DNA from 2 places in the Sporosarcina sp. resist genome. Region 2 is predicted to be linked to the other one. Evidence: a T-box and tRNA genes for the amino acid it is inferred to sense, from the RefSeq annotation. Region 2 holds a T-box; the other holds one or more tRNA genes.
What was found. A T-box is a leader RNA that pairs with one kind of tRNA and senses whether it is charged. The one in region 2 lies ahead of metG (methionine--tRNA ligase), so its partner is inferred to be a tRNA-Met.

Region 1: it encodes a tRNA-Met, which carries the amino acid that the T-box ahead of metG (methionine--tRNA ligase) is inferred to sense. The anticodon was not compared.

Annotation. Positions count from the first base shown of each region.
Region 1 is NZ_CP060287.1:4,963,442-4,975,090, forward strand. Features, by position in the region: gene H7992_RS23910 (SpoIIE family protein phosphatase) at 4-2,421, opposite strand; tRNA gene H7992_RS23915 (tRNA-Met) at 2,636-2,709, shown strand; gene H7992_RS23920 (S1 domain-containing RNA-binding protein) at 3,259-3,687, opposite strand; gene H7992_RS23925 (FtsB family cell division protein) at 3,817-4,236, opposite strand; gene yabQ (spore cortex biosynthesis protein YabQ) at 4,291-4,758, opposite strand; gene yabP (sporulation protein YabP) at 4,755-5,051, opposite strand; gene H7992_RS23940 (RNA-binding S4 domain-containing protein) at 5,140-5,430, opposite strand; gene mazG (bifunctional methyltransferase/pyrophosphohydrolase YabN) at 5,420-6,886, opposite strand; gene H7992_RS23950 (putative polysaccharide biosynthesis protein) at 6,888-8,480, opposite strand; gene H7992_RS23955 (aspartyl-phosphate phosphatase Spo0E family protein) at 8,699-8,872, shown strand; gene H7992_RS23960 (DUF3147 family protein) at 9,143-9,496, opposite strand; gene H7992_RS23965 (MarR family winged helix-turn-helix transcriptional regulator) at 9,487-9,903, opposite strand; gene H7992_RS23970 (MFS transporter) at 10,057-11,280, opposite strand; partial or broken gene H7992_RS23975 (cysteine hydrolase) at 11,571-11,649, opposite strand, start outside.
Region 2 is NZ_CP060287.1:2,552,607-2,564,255, reverse strand. Features, by position in the region: gene H7992_RS12460 (MFS transporter) at 1-413, opposite strand, end outside; gene H7992_RS12455 (GntR family transcriptional regulator) at 502-1,161, opposite strand; gene H7992_RS12450 (GNAT family N-acetyltransferase) at 1,513-1,830, opposite strand; gene H7992_RS12445 (serine hydrolase domain-containing protein) at 2,081-3,385, opposite strand; partial or broken gene metG (methionine--tRNA ligase) at 3,617-5,248, opposite strand; T-box leader at 5,300-5,568, opposite strand; gene H7992_RS12435 (hypothetical protein) at 5,847-6,335, opposite strand; gene H7992_RS12430 (GNAT family N-acetyltransferase) at 6,459-7,019, opposite strand; gene H7992_RS12425 (serine hydrolase domain-containing protein) at 7,074-8,108, opposite strand; gene namA (NADPH dehydrogenase NamA) at 8,552-9,571, shown strand; gene H7992_RS12415 (YbaK/EbsC family protein) at 9,923-10,399, shown strand; gene rnz (ribonuclease Z) at 10,539-11,477, opposite strand; gene H7992_RS12405 (DNA polymerase IV) at 11,494-11,649, opposite strand, start outside.

The sequences.
Region 1 (11,649 bases), 2.4 Mb from region 2:
TATTCATCCGATGACCCTTTCCCGGGAAATAGTTTGTGAATAGGGTGTGAAACTTGACCACTTCGGCAGAACATGATCGATTTTCATAACTAACACAGTACGATCGTCTCCAATCACACCAAACTTCCGCTCCATTTCATGCATAATACGGTCTGCAATTTTGTCACATTCGAATCCTCCATATTTTTCAAGCGTACTGTACAACGACCTCTCTTGCTTCTCAAGCGGGATATCCCCATTAAAAATCCCGTCCGTTAACATAAGTATAATGTCTCCTGACTTCAACTCTTCTTTTTTTGCCTCCACAGAAAAGGATGGAAGAAAACCGACAGGGACCGATTTGCTATCCAGTCTTAAAAAGTCGTCACCGCGTTTAATATATGTGCTCATCGATCCTGCCTTCCAAGACCAAATGCGACCATCTTGCAAATCTACGAGGGCCAGATCAAGCGTGGCGTACATATCATCAAGCCCATTCAAAGACATCATATAATGTAACGTATGCATGGCTGTTTCAGGATCCATTTTCCGGTCCAAACATTCTCGCATCAAACGAATTACCTTTCGACTCTCACGATATGCATTTAAATCCTGGCCCATTCCATCCGACAACAAAACCGCCGTCAACCCTTCATGAATTGGGAACACTTCATATGCATCACCGGCGTGAAATGTTTCGCCGCCTGCTGTTGCCGCGATACCATAATCAAGGGTAAAACGAACTGCCGAACCAAACGTTAGTTGTATATGTGGAAAAGGGTCCTGTAAAACGGCAGATTTGGCGACCCGGAACGGCTCATCGTACATTTCTTCAAGAATCGGCAGTATAAATCTTTCCGCAACTGTCGTATCCGTTTCAAAATCAGATCTTTTCTCAGGAATACAGCAGATGATGCGACGCGCACCCCTCTCTCCTGGTAAAACATCAATCTGGAAGTACTCAATACCTTTCTCTTGGAGCCGTTTTGCCAAATCTTCCTCGGCAGGCTTATAAACAGTCAAATCTTCTTTTACTTCATTCATTATTTTGTCCAGATGGGTGCTCATATCACGCAACTGGAGGGCAAGCATTTTTCTTCCATGCTGAAGTTGTCCCGTCAATAAACGACTGGCAGCTTGTTCCTCAAGTTCCGTAACTAATCCATTGAATCGGACGCACTTATATTTAATCTTTTCCTCAACACGATGACGCTTAGCTTTTTTCGTCATAGAATAGGTCATTTCCCACTCACTAAGAAGCCCGCCCATATCATTATCTGCACCTTCCCAGCACTTGGCATAACGGAAACAAGACTGGCAAGTTTTTGGAATAACCTGCTGAGGTAATACATCTGCATTATCGTGGGGGGAAGATCGGTCGCCAACAAGCGTCGACATAAATTCAGAGAACTTTTTGAAATCAGCTAGTTGATCATCGAGCCGCTCTGCTAACCATTTTTGTTGTTTGTCAGTAGTCTCTGTATTCTCTGGATAAAAAATGCGTTTAATCGACTCTAGTTTTTTCGAAGGGATTAGTAAAAAAATAATCGTCGCGGTTGCGAGTGTTATAAAGTGTGAAGTATCAAGAGGCAAGGTCAGATCATACATAAGGAAAAATCCCGATACAGAGGCCCCTCCTAACACGATGCCAATTTTCCCGAAACGGCGGAGTGTGCCTGCAAAAAATCCGGTCATACCATACACCGCCATCATTCCAGTGAAGGACAATTCTGCTACCCCCACAATAGCAGCGATGATCATTGCGATTGTTGTTGAAAATGGAAGCCCTCCCACAAGCGCCGCAAGCAAAATTGTCAGATGAATGAGTGTACCTGAAACCGAAACAGGACCTAGCATAAGTCCACTCATTCCAGTTGTAGCCAGTGCACCGACAAGGCAAGCCGCTCCAAGTCGTTCAGGTGTCCATTTACCAAAGAAGATTCGATCTGCGGCAGGAAAAGCAACAAAGAGGAAAAAAGTCATGAACAAAGCAAGAACTGCTTCAAAGCCAATATATAATTGAACATTTACTGGTGGTTGCCCGATATGCATAATGAACTGCCACAACACTTGAACAATGATAATGCATCCTGCTACTGTTAGCGGTACTGATTTTCGCATGAGCGGATATTTAATAACCGCATTAAATAACGCGAGCATCAATAGATGGATAACAGCCTGTCCAAGACCAAGGAATGCACTTCCAAACATCCCACCAATGAACACCCATATGAGATGCTTTCTGAAGCGAGCCCGTGCAAGTGCCCACACCGGCAAGAAAAAAGGAACCGCTGCATCGAATAATACGGCTTGCGACAAGAAAAAAGATCCAAACAAGAATAGAGTCGCAACTAAAATATCCATTTTTCGTTTTCCAATCATCTCGACATACATACCAATTGGATGGCCCACTGGACGTGCTAAATGATCAATTAGTTTCATTCCTCATTCCCCCTATGTCTGCTATGCCTTGAGTATACATAGGCAGGTGGAAAGAAATTGTCTGTTCATGACAACAAGAAAACAAAATGTTTCGACTCATTCCGAACTGTTTTTTCTTTTTTCCTAAGACGGGTTGACACTGCATTGATTCACTTGTATTATAAGTATTGTTGTTCTGATCAAGCGGAAACAAGTGCTAACTAGAATATACGAAGGCGGCGTAGCTCAGCTGGCTAGAGCGTACGGTTCATACCCGTGAGGTCGGGGGTTCGATCCCCTCTGCCGCCATTTATGAAATGCAGATACAACCGTCCAGGAGTTGGACAATAAATCACTAAAAAAGCAGTTCCTACATCGTGAATTCACGATGTAGGAACTGCCTTTTTTTGCAATGAAAAAATGCGCGATTGTTTGGGGAGCTGTGACGGTTTATGTGATTTCCCGTGATAGTTTCGTCATTTACCATGACAGTTCAGACGATTGCCGTCACAGTTTCACCATTTACCATGACAATTCGCGATTGCCATCACAATTTCGCCATTTGCCATGACAATTCAGACAAATGCCGTTACAGTTTCACCGTTTGCCATGACAATTCGCGATTGCCATCACAGTTTCGCCATTTGACATGACAGTTCAGACGATTGCCATAACAATTCACGAACGCCATTACAGTTTCACCATTTACCATGACAGTTCACGATTTCCGTTACAGTTTCACCATTTAACATTACAATTCTCCGCACAAAAAAGCAGCGAACAAGGGTCATTCCCTTTGTTCACTACTTTTCTTCATACTATTCGTACACTTTTTCATGAATTGAAACAGCTAGCAAGTTACCCTCTGCTTGCGCCACGGCCACCGCGTTTCGATTCTGTCGCTCTTTTCAAAGTAGAGAGACGCTCTTCGCTATCTTTCATGAACTTTGCCATTTTTTGTTCAAAGTTCTCTGGGCGATCCATAGCAGGACGGCCACCACCTTGACGCGGACGTTGCGGGCGCTGAGGACGTTCTGGACGCTGTTCAGATTCAGGTTTCGCTTTTCTAATCGACAACCCAATTTTACCATCTGCACCGACGTTCATCACTTTCACTTCAACCATGTCACCGACTTTAAAATGATCGTTGATGTCCTTGACATAATTGTCCGCCACTTCACTGATATGGACCAGGCCTGTTGAGCCATTCGGTAGCTCAACAAACGCCCCGAAGTTTGTGATTCCTGTTACTTTACCCTCTAGCTTGCTGCCTACTTCAATTGACATAAAAAAAATGCTCCTCCTTAAAATTTAAGCGGGCCCCGCGCTGGGAGCCTTGCAACCGTATTAATGAGCCCTGCAAATTGCAGGATCCTTACTTCCATTATAGCCAATAAAAAAAGAGTGTCAATAAGACTACTCTTTTCCTTTGTCTTGTTCATCTGTTTTTTTATTGTTTTCGGGTATTGAAAAAATGATTTCGCTCTTTTCAGACAAGAAATATTCCTTGCGTGCAAGCTTTGCGATATAGTCATCATCATTCAATTTCATAAGTTGTCTTTTTAGCATTTCTTGTTCTTCCTGTACCCCTTCAAGCTGGGCCAGCACCTCGACTTTTTGCAACTCTTTCGCTGCCAACGTCTGTTTCTGGTTGATGAACATATTCGTCAGACCACCTAGAATAACGGCTGCCACAATAGCAAACACAGCCAGTCTACGGTATAAACGGACTTTCCGCGCATTCTTCCTAGTCTCTTTCTTTTGAAGTGAGCGGACATATTCAGTTTGAATCGATGCGACCCTTTCGGACGATTTCCTCTGCTGTTTCTGTTCCACGTCCTGCACTTCCCCTCTTCACACACTACAATTTGTTAGTCCATAAATTATATATCATTTCACCCTTCTTTTAAAGAGTTTTCCGGAAATGATACGGAATATTTTAACAAATGGTGTAAAGAGGACTGCAAAGACTTTCACTATAAAACGAATGACTAGACTGATAATAGATACAATCAGACGCACGAGGAACAAGAGCGGCCTTATTAACAACACCAACAAGATCCTCCCGAAAAACCGGAACGGCTTATAAAAAATAGTTACGTATAGCAACATCCCACTAATCTGTGCAACTGGATCATATATCCGCCACGCCCCATCCCTGACGAGATAAAGGATGTAAAACGTCCAACATCCGACGAGTACCCATCCAATGACTTCGAGCCAAACCGCACGCTTTCGAATAATCGATTTCTTCCCGGCGTGCGCGGTACTTGTTCCAATCATGTCCATGAATGCCCCAGCAACAATGCCCGTCCCAATCATAGCAAGCAGGCTAAGAAATTGAACGGATAGACTCATCCAAACAATTTATGGAGGAAACCTTTTGAACCTGATTCTTCTTCATCGTATTGAATAGTGCCGACCGTTCCTTCTAGCGTTAGAAGCCCTTTATCGACATCGAGATGAACAATGCGCAGTTCCTCTCCCCGGATTTGCAATAATCCTTGCGATGTTCGAACGAGAAATTCTTCCTGATCGAAGCGGTCGATTGATTTTACAGACGTGAGATCCATCCGTTTTCTGTTGCGCATAGTGACGACATGGTCTCCTGATGGAATTGCGTACGTAGGACTATCAGTTTGAAATTGCATTATATGCTTCCCCCTTTGCTTGTACGTTCACAGCTATCTTATGCTAGGACATAAAAAAACATGACAGGAAAATTCCCTGTCATGTTGTTCAGTCTTCATCATCCATGAATTCCGGTTCCACTTTTTCAAGCTTCTCTTCCTTCAAAATCGTGTACATTGAGGCTGCATCGTCTTTTTTCGTCGTCTCTTTCAGCATGTTAATTTTAACCGTTACAATCTTCTGACCGAAACGGATCGCCAATTCATCGCTTTCTTTTACAACCGATGACGCTTTTGCCACTTTTTCATTTATTGTTATACGCCCTTGATCAGCTACTTGTTTTGCGAGTGTCCGTCTTTTAATTAGTCGAGATACTTTCAGGAATTTATCAAGTCTCATCATTATCTTCCCCTTTTTTTGCTAGTTTCCAAAACTCTTCAAGTTCATCAAGTGTATAGTCAGTAAACTTGCCTTGTCCATCTTTCACACTCTTTTCGACAAATGAAAACCGTCTGTTGAACTTTTGATTTGCATGGACCATTGCTTCTTCTGGAGATAACTTGAGGAAGCGTGAAATGTTAACGATTGTGAACAGAACGTCACCTAGCTCGTCCATTTGACTGTATTTCGTACCACTCTCTAGTTCTTTACGGAACTCCAGCCATTCTTCATCAAATTTTTCTAAAGCACCGTCAATCGTTGGCCAATCAAACCCAACCTTTGCCGCCTCTTTTTGATAATTAAGTGACGTTAAAAGTGATGAAGAAGGACGTTCTTGACCTTCCAAGAGTGAGTCGGCTTGCGGTTTTTCCTGTTGCTTGATTTCTTGCCAATTTTGCAGAACTTCTTCTGAATTTACCACGCTTTTATCTCCAAAAACATGAGGGTGGCGACGAATCATTTTCGATCCTACCGATTGAAGCACGTCTTCCATGGCAAAATAACCGTCGTCTTCGCCAATTTGAGCATGAAGGAATACTTGTAACAGTACATCACCAAGCTCTTCAATCACTGCGTCGTCATCTTCACTATCAATCGCCTCAAGCAGTTCGTGTGCTTCTTCAAGCAAATACCGCTTCAACGATGCATGCGTCTGTTCACGATCCCATGGGCACCCGCCCGGAGCGCGCAGTGCAGCGATGATTTCCCTGAACGTCGACCAATCTTTCAATCGCGCTTCTCTTTCAACTACAGGCGGTACATAAACGGTAGTCAAATTATTAATTTCAGTGACACGGTCCAGTTCAAATAGTGGAACTGTAATCAATTGCTCGCCCGTAGAACCTGCCGCCGTTACAACCGTCACTGGATGGTCGTAGGCGTATTTCTCCATTAATGACAGTTTCACTTCAGATGCCACGAACGCATCGTACACTTGTCCAATTAAAATATGTTGCTTCATCTGGACATCATCGCGTTTCATATCCGTACCATCGAGTAGTTGAAACCCTTCAATCGGATCGATGCGCAACGCTGCAAAAATCGGGTCAAGAAAACTATTCCCCCCCGCAATTTCCATTTGGATTAAACCTTCGCGTTCTTTCTCGACTAATAATTGGACTGTCCGTTCCGCAACAAGCGGATGTCCTGGTACTACATAGGTCACTGGTTGTTGTACACACATAATGAGCAGCTGTTCTACAATTTCATCATATACATGCTCGAACGAGTCGTGTTTTTCATAAATTTCATCGAAGCTCATCAGAACAATGCCCTCCGCTCTTAATTCAGCGACAGCAGGGTGCTGATCCGTACGCGCGACAATATATTTCGCTTCTTTCAACTTTCGATATGTCCCTAGCGCCAATTGGTCAAGGTCACCCGCGCCGAGACCAATAATTGTTAACTGATGCATACTATTCACCTTTTCTTTTAATAAGTCGTAATTGCAATGTAGCTAAACGTTTGCCGAATGGCAGAAGAAACCATTCCTTCTCTGCCATTATACGTGATTTCATAATGACGAAAAGGAAAACAACCGCTCCCACCGAAACAGATGTTAATGCGATAAGTGTCGCCTCAATCCGACCTGATAACTGGTCAAATAAAAACCCGTCTGCAATGAGCATCCACGGTAAAACAACCGCAATCATGAGAGTAGTTGCCCCTATCACCCATCCGTAAAAACGTGTTGGTGCAAGGCGAATTGGCCATACTGTTTTAAAGTAAAGCAGTAATCCAAACGTAATTACTGCGAAACCGATATTGCCCGCAATCGCCGCTCCCGTGACATTCCATAGAGGAACCAGAAGTTGATTCGCGAAGATTTTTATAACCAACCCACCGATAAGCAGGAGCGTTGGCACTTTAACTTTCCCCGCACCTTGAAGCATCGCTGTTAACGGTAAAATAAGCGATAACCAGAGAATTTGTAATGAGAAAATAATGAGGGCTACAGAACCATCACGTGTTTCAAACAGCATTTCATTCACATAAGGCAAAACAAGTGCAAGCCCTGCCGCTGCAGCCCAACCGAATAGGAAAGCAGTTCGGAACGTTAGCTGGATAAACGGTAATGCCCCTCGTCCCGCTTTTTTTGCCGAATGATGAGCGATAAGTGGAACAATCGCGAGCGCTAATGTCGAAGCAATCAGAATCCCCATTTGTACAAGCGGTTGCCCACGATCGTAGACACCTTTCATCACCATGGCTGCATCCGCCGCAAAACCATTAGATAGCAGGATATTATAGATTGTAAATGAATCGGCCAATTGAAACAGCAGGAGAATAAGTGAACTTGCGCTGATCCCCAAACTGACAATCGTCAATTCTTTCACCACTCGCCACGTGTCCACTTTTTCTAATGGTCCTTTGAACGTATTCCGAAAATAGAGTGCAAGTATAATAACGCCAGCACCTTCCCCGACAACTGCCCCCCACATCGCTACCTCACCTGCCACGTAGAGAGAAGCACCTGATCGCACCGCAATCCATGTGCCTATGAGAATGACCGTTACACGGAAAGCCTGCTCACCAACGCCTGAAACCGCAACAGGTACCATTCGACCTTCCGATTGAAATGAACCCTTCAAAACTGCTAACGCCGGCATCAGTAAAACAATATACGCGCCAGCACGCAGGAGAGGTACGAGCTCAACATCGCCCATGGAGCGCGCGAAAAATGGCGCGAAAATAGTTAATAGAGCAAAAAAGGCCACTGATAATAAAAGTAGATAGGTAAATGCCACACGCATCATCGCTTTTGCTTCACCGCGACTCGTACTTCCTGCAAGCAGTTTCGATACCGCCACTGCAAAACCGTACGACGTCCAGACAATAAAAATGCCAATGAACGGATACACTTGCTGATAAATATAAAACCCTTTGTCACCGACAAGGTTTTGGAACGGAACTCGATAGACTGCCCCAAGTAATTTCACAATGATTGCAGAGATGGTCAGAATCGACGCACCTTTCATAAACGTTTTCATGTCCCATTGCTGCGCCATAATCGTGCCTCTTTCTTTCGTACATAGTACACCCATTATATCATGAACGAATAATGACGATATTCAGGATAACATCGAATATTCTAATTTAAATTATTAAGAGGTTTAATTGTACAACGTTATGGGAAAGACATAGGTATAAGTTTTGTAAACATTTAACTGTTAAATTATATCAAAAAATAAAACTGATAAAAAAGGTAAAATAGGAGGGACCAAGGATGGTAAAAACAATTCCTAAAAAGCGAGTTCTATCCGTATTAATAAAATTAAAAAGAAATGATATGTACGCGACGGCAAAGCATTTTGGTTTAAGTCATCCGGTTGTCGTTGCACGTAGCCAAGAACTGGACACCTTATTGAATCGATATCAGGGGATCCGGGCTATACAGTGATCCGACAATATGTCGTTTTCTAAATACAAATAATCAACTATATAGGTTGAATACAAAATCCCATTGAATTCGCTACGGCGCTCGGGGATGCCTCTCACCCTAAGCCAAGCAGTTTTACTGCCAGTCTTAAGGCTTCGGCTACCCCTTGTAAGGCGCCTTCGCTTAATTTATATAGGTATTCATTTGTTCAGTATATATAGATAGAGTTAGTTACTGTTGATGATCCTTACTGAATCGCAAGGACTTCCGATTTTCACCTAAACCGCCCTGTTAACTTAAGAAAAGATCTTTTATGGATTTTAAGATGAAATCTTGAACTAACAAAAATAGCAACCAGCCACTCACTCCTAGGCCAATGGAGATAAATAGATGAACGGAATTTTGTAAGGCTACATAAACGACCACTAACAAAAATGCGGTTGCAGGAAATCCCCAAAGTACTCCTAACGCAAACTTACTTAACGTTGCGGCTTGTTCTCCCTGGACATACAGCCATACAATACTGAGTAAGCTGACTAAAGGAAGAGCAGCTATTATCCCCCCATACGAAGGAAATCTTCTTGAAACCTCCGTCACAATCCCAATAACGATTGCCGAAGCAATAATTTTCATTATCACATACATTGTTTTGCTCGCTCACTTAAGATTCTTAGGGCCTGCTCTATCAAATTCTTTTCATCATCATCCAGTTGGTTCAAAACTTGTTCTAATTTGTCTTCATCGAGACTCGTATTTCTATGCAAAACTTCTTTACCTAAATCCGTTATACAAAGAATCACTTTTCTTTCATCAAGAGGATCTCTCCCCTTTACTAAATACCCCTTTTCAATGATTCTTTTAGCATGTTCCGAAGCTGTATTATGAGAAACTCCTATGTGTGAAGAAATTTCATTGATTCCCGTCCCTTCCTGTTTATCTACAAGTTGGAGAATACGGACCATTTGATGAGAGATTTTTTCTTTATGGGGATAATGTAAATGAAAATAAGTATCCGTCCAATATTGATTTAATAGCCTAACTTTACTGTTCACAAATACCACTCCTTTTATATCTCGCAATACGATTATATCGCATTATAAGATATAAAAGGAGAGTTAATGCACTATAGGTGAAAATGAGGATAAAACCAAAAGTAAACCACCCCTGGGCCTAAGTAGCAAGGGTGGTTTACTTTTTCGTGCTGATTATCTTTCAAATGGGAAATTGGATTCCTCTATAATAAAATGACGATGACGAGTCACAGCATATATTGCTGCTATTCCTAACAATATTGCTGAAATTATAAAAGTAATTCGCACATCCCATATTTCGGCAAGTGCGCCAAACAGTAAAGAGGAAACTGCAAATAATAACGACACCAGCGAACTCTCTACAGCATAAATTTTTGGGAGTTCTTCGGGACTGGCTGATTTTTGAAGAAATGTGTTTGCAGCAATTGCTTTTAGTTGTTGAAAAACCCCAATGAGTCCCATAAGGACAAGAGACAGCCAAGCCATTGTCGTTAAACCGAAAAGAAGTGTCAGGATACTGATTCCAAAGGAAAAAGTAATCAAAACATACTTCAAGTTTGTCTCAAATACCGTGGTAAAACGTGAGCATATAATCCCACCGATGACCATTCCCAAAAAGAACGATGTATTAATATATCCCCACCAAGACTCATTCTCACCAAGAATTTCAGCCACGAAGACGTAGAGTATAGAAGCAATCCATACAACATTTGCGACTGCTTCAAATGCGATGATCACATAAAGACTCTTATACAACGGGTTTCTCCAAACGATTTGCCAACCTTCTTTTAGCTCACCGCTTTGACGACCTTCGGAAAATTTCCTGTAAAACTCGGTTGGATCAACAATTTTAGTCATCAGTAAAGTAGCAACCAGATACAATGCCAACGTGATTAAAATGACATCTTGACCGCTGAAAATTGCAACAAGCAGACCGCCAAGTGCCCAGCCCCCTAAATTTACTGTTTCGTAAATGATGGAGAAGAAGCTATTGGCTTTCACAAGTTCATTTTTGGGAACCAAGCGTGGTAACATTGCTTGGCTTGCTGGTGCTGCCCAACCGTCTAAGAATGCAATCGTAAATACGAAACTTACTATAACGAGTATGCTCGACGTTATGTGAAATACTAAGATAAGCGCTAGCAAACACAATAATAATGTCTTACTTACTTGCGAATGAACAAGCAGGGTCTTTAATGGATATCGATTTAACAGTAGCGGGGAAATCATCCCGCTAATAAAACGACCAAACATACTAAGAAATGGTACCAATGCCAATATAAATGGTGACTCTGTCGAAGCATATAAAATTGAAATAAGCCCCACAATATAAAAAATATCACCTAAATTGGCCATTGATTGGCCAATCCAAAGAAAACGGAAAGATGCACTCTTCATTCTTACTACCCCTTTACAATCAAAATTTAATTCTGATTAGTACAGGGTAGTTTTACACTCGACAAATACCTCCTAAAATCTATTGTTTTACAACACAAAATACAAAATGCAAAAAAATCACAAAATGCTACAATATAATAATGTTTATAGAGGTAGTAAGAATGAGTTATATAACTCTATTATACGTCAATTTGATATGTTTGAATACAAATTTTCAGAATACTATTCACTAAATCCATAAAGCTAATGTACCCACAAAGATTAACTTTCACAGTAGTCAAAGAAAAATGCTATAAATACTTTTTTAGGACTTGCTCTAGTGTAAGTATTGTCGCAAATTCACCATGTAGTGTCGCTAGGCGATATAGT
Region 2 (11,649 bases):
AAGACTACATTTCCCGGATACATCGGACCTTCCCCAACCCCAAACATAAAACGTACGAGCGCTAATAACCCATGAGATTTAACAATCGCCGTTAACCCAGTAAATACTGACCACCAAATCAAGGCAATCATAACAATCTTTCTTGCCCCAATACGCTCCGCAATTATTCCAGCAGGAATTTGAGAGAGTGCATAGCCTAAGGAGAATAATGATGCTAACATACCGAATTGAACTTTGCTCATATTCAAATCTTCCATCATTGGCTTTGCAATAATTGCGATGTTTGATCGATCCATATAAGCAATCAATCCAATAAGGAAAAACATAAAAGCCAACCACCATCGTACACGCGATGGTTTTTCAATTTCTTTACTCTCCCCATCTTCTGTTAAATTTGCTGAAATTTTCGACATACATTCCCCTCCACCCCTAATGTAAGTGCTTACATACTATTCAAATCTTAATCCTATATCCTATAGTAATAGGAATACAAATCATTACTTAATCACTTAAACTAACACTAGATAGAATAGCAACCCGAGTGTGCTCGATATGCTCTAACACGGCCTCTTTTGTTTTTTCAACTTCTTTATTTCTCAAACACTCAATTATCCAGGCATGCTCCTTTAAAGTCTGTTCTTTTCGATTCGGTAAATTCAACGCACTAACACCAAACCACCTTATTTGATCACTAATTGTGCTCATTAAATTTACCAGGCGATGATTTCCACTCAATTCAGCCAAATAGATATGAAAGTCCTTATCCACCGATATGAATTGTCCACTATCTTTTACATGCTCAAGCTGTTTCACATAAATATGATTGAGCTGTTCGATATCTTTCTCCGTAATCTTGGAGATAAGTAGTTCTATAACAAGAATTTCAAGCGCTTTCCTAATTTGAATCACTTCTTCGACATCCCAGGCCGTTATTTTACTTACAAAAGTCCCCTTTCTTGGTATCGACTTCACCCACCCTTCCATCTCTAATAATAGAATTGCCTCCCTTACAGGTGTTCTACTAATTTCCAAATTTTCGCTCAAGTCTCTTTCGAACAATGCACTGCCGGGAAGGATTTCGTGTAAAACAATTGCATTTTTAATCCCTTCATATGCTTGTTGCTTAAGAGAAAGGGACTGCTGTACTATGAATAGGCTCATTCTCCATCTCCTCCCACTGGTATGTGGTATGCCAGTTGAATCTTAATTTTCAGTCTAAACAGTCTCATTCATTTTGTCAATACTAAAAAATTTGATAGTAATTAATGCGATAGTAGAAAAAGCCAACTATTACCTTCCTTTCAATCAAGGTGGGAATTAGTTGACGATTATTTTTCAATAAAGACTTTACAAAGTAGGTATGCAAAAAATATACCGACCGAATACAACCACAGTACATTCTAACGATGCTTCACTGTTGAAACTATAGATCCGCTCTGCTATCCCCTCAATTTTAAAAAAGCAGCATCACTATTGAAGTACTGATGAACTGTTATTTATTTATTTATTTATTTATTTCCCGTCCCATTCGGGCACTAAAATACTATCTAAAAGAGAATCACTCCATCCATCTTTCATTACTAAATCCTCACGCATTCTATCTTCTTTAATCATTCCTATTTTCTCCAACACCTTCGAAGAAGCAACATTTCTTGGATCACAGGTCGCATAAATACGGTGGAAATTGAATTCTTTAAAACCAAATCCAATTAATAATTTCGCTACTTCTGTTGCATATCCTATTCCCAAATAATTTGGATTCACAATATAACCAATTTCTCCGGTTTTATTTCCACAATCTCGAATATTAAACTCAGCTGCGCCAATCATCTTTCCGTATTACTTTAAAAGTATTGCAAAGACAAATCGACTTCTCGGATTTATTTTGAAATCATATCTGCATTGCAAGTCCATTTATTGCTATGAATATTCTAAATTCACATTTGTGTTTCGGAAGATTATTTGCTTTCAGGAAAATTGTTTACGGAATAACTAGTCAATGATATGCACTTAGATTGCACCCTGCTGCCGCGAGTAGAATCTGAGTTCTTTACATTAACCTTTAATGTTTACCTACAAACTACTCAGCCTTATTCAACATTTGATTTTTCCCAGTACAATCCATATATTGCACACTCCCTATTTCACCTGACATTGAATTATAAAATACAAGTTGCTCATTAATCATCTCAGTTAAAAAAGTTGTTTTGGTGGAGTCGTGGCTAACTGCTACCAGTTTGAATTTATAAATCGCTCCGTACGTTTTAGGGACAGCTAAAAAGAGTTCTCCCTTCTCAACAGATATATCTAGGACTTTGTTGTCCTCATTTCCAAATAGATACTTACCTACTATAGGTTCTACGTTTGTGTACGGAATTGGTACAGCAGGAAGCGGTAAAGATGTCTTTTCCTCAAAAATAGTCTTCGCAATTTCCAGACTTAAATGTTTTACAGGCGTAACATTCATATTACTCAAAAAGATAATAGTAACTTGATCATCAACAAATCTGAGAAAATCGCTACAAAAACCGCTGATATCTCCAGAATGATGCACACAGTTTTTTCCGAAAATTTTGGATTTCATCCAACCATATGCATATGAACTGAGATTTGGAGTAAACATTTTCTCTGTTAGTTCCTTGTTAAGTATTTTGAATGATTTTAATGCCTTATCCCAAATAAATAGATCCTCCGTTGTAGAATATAGACCATAGGATCCTAATGGAAATGACAAGTCAGCATATGCTGGGTGAATCGGTTCTTCCCAGAATGAATAACCAGAAGCCAAACTAGGAACGACCCTTATTCCATCATCGCAGCCTGTATTATACATGCCCAATGGATGGCATATTTGCTCCTGTATATAATCTGCATATGATATGCCTGAAACTATTTCCATAATAGCCGTTAGCAACGTGTAGCCCGAGTTTGAGTAGCCAAAACTCCTTCCAGGTTCAAAGTCCAAATCCCTGTCTTTAAATGAGTCAATAAGCTGATTTAAAGTCGAAGGAAGTCTCATAGTACTAGACCAAAAATCCGCAAAACTTGTATAATTGGGAATGCCTGAGCTATTCGTTAAGCAATGGAGAATCGTGATTCGATCACCATTAGGATAATCATGAAGATACTTACCAACATAATCGTTTATGTTCAATTTCTGCTTTTCATGTAATTGAAATATGCCCATTGCTGTAAAAGCCTTAGTAAGGGAACCTATGCGAAATTTAGTAGTAGGCGTATTTGGCACTTTATGTTCCCAATTAGCCATACCAAAGCCTTTGTTAAAAAGAATGTTTTCGTTAGAAGCAATTAGTATGGAGCCATTCAAATAACCATTTCGATCGTAAGATTCAATCCAGTTAGCTATCCGGTCCTCTACTATCATGTGAATTCCCCCCCTATAATAACGCCACTCTTGGTCCGTATATTTATTATAGTAACAATTTAATCTTGATTAATTTTATTCAGAACAAGGAATACATATTGAACATCCCCCTTATTTTAGATGTTTGAAAACACTTATGCTGCCATTGTTGTCTGATTATTTAAAGTGGAATAGCGGTTTAACTTTGAATATGCCCGCAGTTTAGTCTAGTAATTTTTCTCTGGTCTATACTTATATTGCATTCAATTTTAACTTTTCTAATTCGATCTCTATCTGATTTAAATCGATTCGTTCAAATAAAGGACTTACTTGAAAGGTTTGATATATTGATTTTTCTATGGGTTCCCAAGTAAATGGTGCTAAATTCAACATTACTTTCACTTTATCACTTGAAAAAGGTAGGAATGGCGATAATAACTAAGCACAATTTGCAATAATATGCACACATGTAAGTAAAATATTCTTGCACTCTTCCCTGTTCTCATGGATTTCTTTCCAAGGTTGTTTTGTATCAAAGTATTTATTTCCGAAGCGAATGGTTTCAAAAATCGTTTCAATCGCTTGTTTGAAATGACCTTGTTCAATCAAGTGACCAATCTCACCATATCTAGATTGAGTCATTTCTACAATATCTAAATCCAGGTTACCAGTAACAGCCCCTTCAAATGATTTGTCAATAAACTTCAACGTCCGATTTACGAGGTTACCGTAAGCACCAAGAAGCTCAGAATTATGACTGAAAATGAATTCACGCCACGAAAAATCAGCGTCTCTATTTTCAGGTGCATTTGCAGTTAGAAAGTATCGAATGGAGTCAGGATCATAACTTTCCAAAATGGCGGGAACCCACACAGCCCAGTTTTTGCTCGTTGATAGTTTCATTTTTTCTAATGTTAAGTACTCGTTTGAAACGATATGTGTTGGAAAAGCGTCCTTTCCAATACCCGATAAAATAGATGGCCAAATAATCGAGTGGAAGGGAATGTTGTCTTTCCCATGTACATAGTAAGATACGGTCTCTTCATTCCAAAAAGCTTCATCACTTTGATTAGTGTCAATCGCCCATTGTTGACTGGCCGAATAATAACCTGATACTACTTCAATCCAAACGTATACTTTTTTATCCTCATAACCTTGTACTGGGACACTAACTCCATTTTGTAAATCTCTGGACACAGCGCGGTCATGTAAACCTTCTGTCAAATATCTTTCTGATAAATGGATGGCATTTTCTCTCCACGCTTTGTTTGCCCGAACCTTCTTAACTTGCTCTTCTAGCTCATGTTGAAATGAACTTAATGAAAAGTAGAAGTGTTCCGTTGCCTTTGTGGTTGGTTCATTGCCACAAATTTTGCATTTACGGTCAATTAAATCAAGCGGATCAAGGATGGTTGAACAATTATCACATTGATCCCCACGAGATGGATGTCCACAGTTCGGACAAACACCCTCCACATACCGATCCGGTAAAAATTGGTGGTCAAACTCACAATACGTTTGTTCAATCTCTTTTTTATAAATATATCCATTCTCAAGTAGCTGCAAGAAAATCCGCTGGACAACTTCATGATGTTGTTGACTATCCGTTCTGGAATAAAAATCATAACTAAATCCCAGTATCGCAAAGCTTTCTATAAATTCTTGATGATAGCGATCTGCGATATCTTGAATCGCTAGCCCTTCTTGATTGGCCCTAATCGAAATAGGTGTACCATTACAATCGCTACCTGACACATATAAGACGGATTCACCCTTTAGTCGGTAATACCTCGCTAAAATATCCCCCGGTAACAACGCTGCGATATGGCCTAAATGCAATGACCCATTGGCATATGGCCACGCACCCCCAATTAAAATGCTCAAACGAATTCCTCCTTTTTAGGGCATACAAAAAACCCCGCCACTTATCGTATCGATAAGGACGAGGTTAATATTTCACTCGTGGTACCACCTTAGTTCACAAATAGCTCACGCCACTTGTCTTAGTAAGTACGTCGCTACAAATCCTGCGAGTATACTTTGACATTTGTAACAAGTGCCAAATCTTGTTGCAGCCTACTCATCCGCGGATTTTCAGTGCAAAGCTCGGAGATCATGTTCATCAGACTAGTTTGCTTCATTTCCACCAACAGAAGCTCTCTATATAACATCGTCTCATTACTTTTCCTCGTCATTGCCGTTTGATATAAGGTTTGAATTGATTATAGAGAAGTGTGTGTGTAAATGCAAATAATAAATAAACGTATTTCCTGGTCATGTTAACCATACTTGTATCACAACGTCAGCGATACACTACAGTGGATTATTACAAGTAAAGGAGTCACCATGCATTACATATGGGATTTGTGAATAATGAGTTGCCCCAAAAATTATTTCGATTGTAAAACTTAATCCAGTTACTTTTATGTAAGTTATTTCCTTATTTAGACTATGCCATTTTGAGAACTTATATTCATTGTAATTATAATGTATTCTGTATAATTATATTTAAAATCTCTAATTTATCCAAGTCCTTATTGTTATTTTTTGTTCTTCTATAGCCATCTTCTAGCGATTTATTATAGACTTTAACGAAATCCAAAATCGTAGGTAAATAGTATTCTGAACCAGCATCTTCAAATAGGTTTAAACTTGTATAATCTACATCCGCAAATTCCAATAAATCTTCCGTAAAAGCAAACCCAATTTTAATATCATTTTTAATAAATTCATGTTCCTGTAAGTTAACCATTCTATAGCCTAGCTGTTCCATGGTATGTTGGAGAAATTTCCATTTTTCTTCTAAATAAGTTAAGGGCACAAGTATATCAATATCTTGAGGAGAAAAGTCGATATTTGTTACTTTTCCAAGACCTAATGAACCATATAAGACAGGTACAATGTCTAACTGTTGGTTTAATAATCCAGAAATACATATAAATTCTTCATATAAATAATGTTCTCTATTCATAATTTCCCCTTCTATCAGTCAAAACTATATTTATATATAGTAGTATCTTTCACTCGTTTTTTTTGCACAGAAATCGATTCGGTATTAAAGTTATTTATCATCTTTTGGTGAAAATTTAGCACTCTATTTTCCACTCCACTCATGAACTAAAATACTGTATAAAAGGGAATCACGCCATCCATCTTTTAGTAGTAAATCCTCACGTATTCTACCTTCTTTTGTCATGCCTATTTTCTCTAGCACCTTTGATGAAGCAACATTTCTTGGGTCGCATGTCGCATAAATACGATGGAGATTAAAATTTTTAAAACTGAATTCAATTACCAATTTCGCTGCCTCTGTTGCATATCCCATTCCCCAAAAATCTGGATTTATAATGTAGCCAATTTCTCCGATTTTATTGCTATAATCTTGGATATTTAACTCAGCTGCCCCAATCATGTTTCCGTTTCCCCTTAAAATTATGGCAAATACAAATCGACTTCTTGGTTTCTTTTTGGCATCTACAATAACTTGTTTTACAAACTCTTCAGATTCCTCCTCAGAGTTTGGTCCCCACGGTTGGTACTGACACACTAGTTGTTGCGATGCATATTTATGAACATCTACCCAATCTTTCTCTTCAATTTCTCGCATTATTACTCTTTCACTTTTAAGATATTCCCCAATCAAAAAAATCCCCATATCTAACTTTCCCACTCTCCTCTTCGTCAATTTTAATAAGGTTCAAGTCATTTTTTATTTAAAGGCTTGGAACCTTGTCAGTTCCTCTTCAATTCCATTCATAATGTCAAATGCTCCTGTTGACTTGTTTGAGCATACAACAACTATTTGAGATGAATTGGGAAAATAAGCGGAGTGAAAGCTAACTCCAGGATCATAGCCCATTACATGATACTTAAATACACCTTTTTCATTTTTCTTAATCCATATGCCATATCCATAAAAGCTATCTTCATCGACTTGAGTATGAGCCGTGAGTAACTGATTGGTTAGTACCTCATTTAGAAGTCGATGGTTCATCAAGGCTTCCCATAGCCTAACCATATCTTTTGCTGTTACATATGCTCCGCCATCCGAACCGCCTTTTACTGGTAGTGAATAAATATTCGTTTTCCATGTTCCGTCTGAATTATCTATATACCCTAAAGCAGTCCCTTGCGGAAGAGCATCAAACGCAAAGTATCCTGATTCTAACATGCCGACTTCTTTAAAAATACGTTCTTCAACGTAGTCAGTAAAGACAAGTCCACTTACTTGTTCAACTATCAAACCTAGCAAAATATAACCTGCATTATTGTAGTGAAACCGCCCTACTATCGGAGATTTCATGTGCTCATTTTGAAAAAGTGGCAAAAAGTCGCTCAAACGTCTTAAGTGATACATCGGATTTTTGACCCACAGTTCCTCAAAGTCATCCATGACTTCTTCATCGAAATAATCTGGCATTCCTGTAGTATGCGTCAGTAAATGGTGGATGGTTATCTTTTCGTCTAAATACGGAAAATCTAAATCAAGACATTCTCCTATAGTCGTATCAAAAGATAGTTTTCCTTCTTCTACAAGCTGACAAATTGCAATTGAGGTGAAAAGCTTACATCCAGACGCTATTCCATATCGAGATGTTCTTTGATTTTTTAATTGTTCAGAACGATTGGCATAACCATAGCTTACATCTGCCAAAATCCTTTCCCCATCTTTAACAAATACAGTACCTGAGAAATGATTACTACTTTGAATTTTTGCAATCTGCTCTGTAATTTTTATGTTCACTTTTATTCCCCCAATGTATCTGTTTTAAGTCATATCTTTGCTTCAACGTAAGTTAGATAGTTTATACTCTTTGACAAATTCCTCGTAATCCAATACTTCAATTGCATCTGACCAATGCCTAATGAAAATAACAGGTTTTCCATTAGCCTTGAAATCCTTAATAACAATCTTGATTATTGACAGCTCTCTTGAAAATTACCGAAATTCACTATTCCATTTTGCACATCTATAACTAAAAAAGCCTCCATTTTCCCACCAACTTTTCCTTTGATAGATAACTCTTCTAGAATGGTGATAACTTCTCCTGCTATTTAGGGGGTCGTTCTCTGACACTTTTTTTGAAAAATCGTGTTAATGCCAATCATCTTTCCAAGTCGGGACCCCCGCCTTATATTCCCGCATTTGTTATACTAATCGTATTAATCATTTAGGGGGTTAAAAACATGGCAAAGTTATTTGAACCATTTACAATACGCGATGTTGAATTTAAAAACCGCATCGTTATGTCACCGATGTGTATGTATTCGAGCCATAACGAAGACGGAATGATTGAGGATTGGCATAAGACACATTACGCCACACGTGCTGTCGGTCAAGTTGGCCTTATCATTGTTGAGGCTACAGCAGTACAACCTGCGGGACGAATTTCCTCACAAGATCTTGGCATCTGGAGCGACGACCATATTGCGGGATTAACAGAAGTGGTCCATCTCATGCAACAGCAGGGCGCGAAAACGGGCATCCAGCTCGCACATGCTGGACGTAAAGCGACAGTCGACGGCGATATTTATGCACCGTCCGCAATTGCATTCAATGAAAAGTATAAATCGCCTGTTGAAATGACTATAGACGATATAAAAACGACTGTACAAGCATTCAAGGAAGGTGCAATTCGTGCGAAGAAAGCCGGGTTTGACGTCATTGAACTCCATGGTGCACATGGCTATCTTATTAATGAATTCCTGTCGCCTTTATCGAATAAACGGACGGATGATTACGGCGGCTCTGCAGTAAACCGCTATCGCTTGTTACGTGAAATTATCGAAGTAGTTCGCACTGTTTGGCAAGGTCCCTTGTTCGTCCGAATATCTGCACATGATTATACTGACGGAGGCATGACGTCCATTGCGTACATTGAAATGGCGAAGTGGATGAAAGAGCAAGGCGTCGATCTAATTGATGTTAGTTCCGGAGCGGTCGTCCCAGCCGCAATTGATTCATTTCCTGGCTATCAAGTGAAATTTTCGGAAACAATTAAAGATGGTGCCGATATATTAACGGGCGCAGTTGGCCTGATCACAACTGGTATCCAAGCAGAAGAAATCTTGAAAAACGGCCGTGCCGATATGATTTTGCTGGCACGCGAACTATTGCGCGACCCGTACTGGGCATATACAGCTGCAAAAGACCTTCGTGTTGAGATCCAGTCGCCGAAACAGTATGAGCGAGGCTGGATGTTTTAAATAAGTTATCCTGCCAATATTGGACAGTAATTTATAAATAAAAAAGTAGTAGTGCAAACCCTGGCACGGGTTCGCACTACTACTTTTTTAGTGATATGCCTGTAGAGTATCCTCTTAGGTATCTACCAATAGTAAATATAATTTATTCACCTACTCGAGATATAAAATTCGTGGAAACTTCACGAACCAGATAAAGTATTTGTCTAACTCATTCAATTCTACGTAGTAGTTCCAAATATCTCCTAATGGAGTTATATAACCTTTCTGAGTGTTCACCAAAAATAAAGGTAAAGGTTATAACTTTGTAGAATATTGTCTATTAAACGAAAATGTTTGAAGGGATTGAGATAAATGCAGAAGTTAACGACTAGTGTTAAACAAGTACAAGAGAAACTATTGGAATTAGGACATCCAAACGAGGTCGTCAAATTGACAGACAGCGCTCGAACTGCTCAAGAAGCGGCAGATGCCTTAGGGTGTGAGGTCGCGCAGATTGCTAAATCGATTATATTCAAACTAAAAAGTACAAATGAGCCGCTATTAGTTGTTGCGAGTGGAATCAATCGCATTGATGAGAAGCTAGTTGCTCAAACGCTAAATGACAAACTAGGTAAAGCAGACGCTGATTTTGTCCGTGAATCCACAGGATTTGTTATTGGCGGGGTTCCCCCATTAGGGCATAAAAACTCTGTACTAACCTTAATTGACGAAGACCTTTTCAAGTATGAAACGATCTGGGCTGCTGCTGGACATCCGAAAGCAGTATTTCAATTAACACCAGATGAACTCGAGAAAATGACAAATGGACAAGTTATTTCTGTAAAATAATGTTTGATACATACACTAAACCCGATTCTTCCTGCAATAGGAAAAATCGGGTTTCAGCTTACATATTTTCACATAAGATATTGCTATGTTCAAGTAGATGTAACGGCTGAAAAGCACCTATATCACTCTGAATTCATGTTTAGTCCCGAATAACTTCACCGTTTTTCCATTCGAACCGTGAGAAGTCTTCCGCAATATGGAGTGCTGGGAAAATGGCTTCCCCTTGTTTTTGCAATTGCGCCACGTCGCTAGGCATGAATCGGGCACTAATATGATTTGCAATAAGCGTTTTAGCTCCTGCTTCTTGCGCTACCCGTGCTGCATCCCCGATTGTTGAATGGCCATATTCTTTCGCCAGATTTCCCGTATCTATATCGAACGTAGCCTCGTGAACAAGAATGTCCGTGTCTTGCGCCAGTTCAACAGCGGCACTACAATAATTTGTATCACCAAGAATGGCAACTATAAATCCTTCTTGCGGTTCCCCGGTGACGTCCGAACTGGCAACAACTCGCCCGTCCTCCAATATCACATCTTCTCCGCTCTTCAACTGTTTCAGTAGCGGACCGTTTGGTACACCCGCTTCTTTCGCTTTGGTGATGAGTAACTTTCCTGGAAGAGGCTTTTGCTCAATCCGATAACCTAAACACGGGATAATATGCTGTAAACTTTTCGCAGTTACACGGTAATCGGCATCTTCAAAAACAACGCCTTCCCCGATTTCATGAACAATTAGCTCATAGTTTAAATGCGTATTGGTTACGCGCAACGTTGTCTTAATCCATTCATTCAACCCAGTTGGCCCATAAATGTCAAGTTGCTCCTCGCCACCAAGGAATGAGCGCGAGCCAATCAATCCGGGTAATCCGAAAATATGATCGCCGTGCAAATGCGTGATAAATATCTTGCCGATTTTCCGTGGTTTTAGCGATGTATGTAATATCTGGTGTTGCGTCGCTTCCCCACAATCGAATAGCCAATAACCGTCCCCTTCGGCCGATAAATTCAAAACGACAGCTGACGTATTACGCATTTTGGACGGCATACCCGCCCCAGTTCCTAAAAATTGTAGTTCCATAACGGATATCCACCTTTCATTTCATGCCCCGCTTCACTGTTCCAGGACCGAATTTTTGTTCCAACTGCGAAAGCAAAGTATCCATTGTCTCTTCTTTCGCATGTTTTTCAAAGTTATAAATTGATAGCTGTTCATGCAGTTCATTCATCATAACCACATTTGATACGGTAAT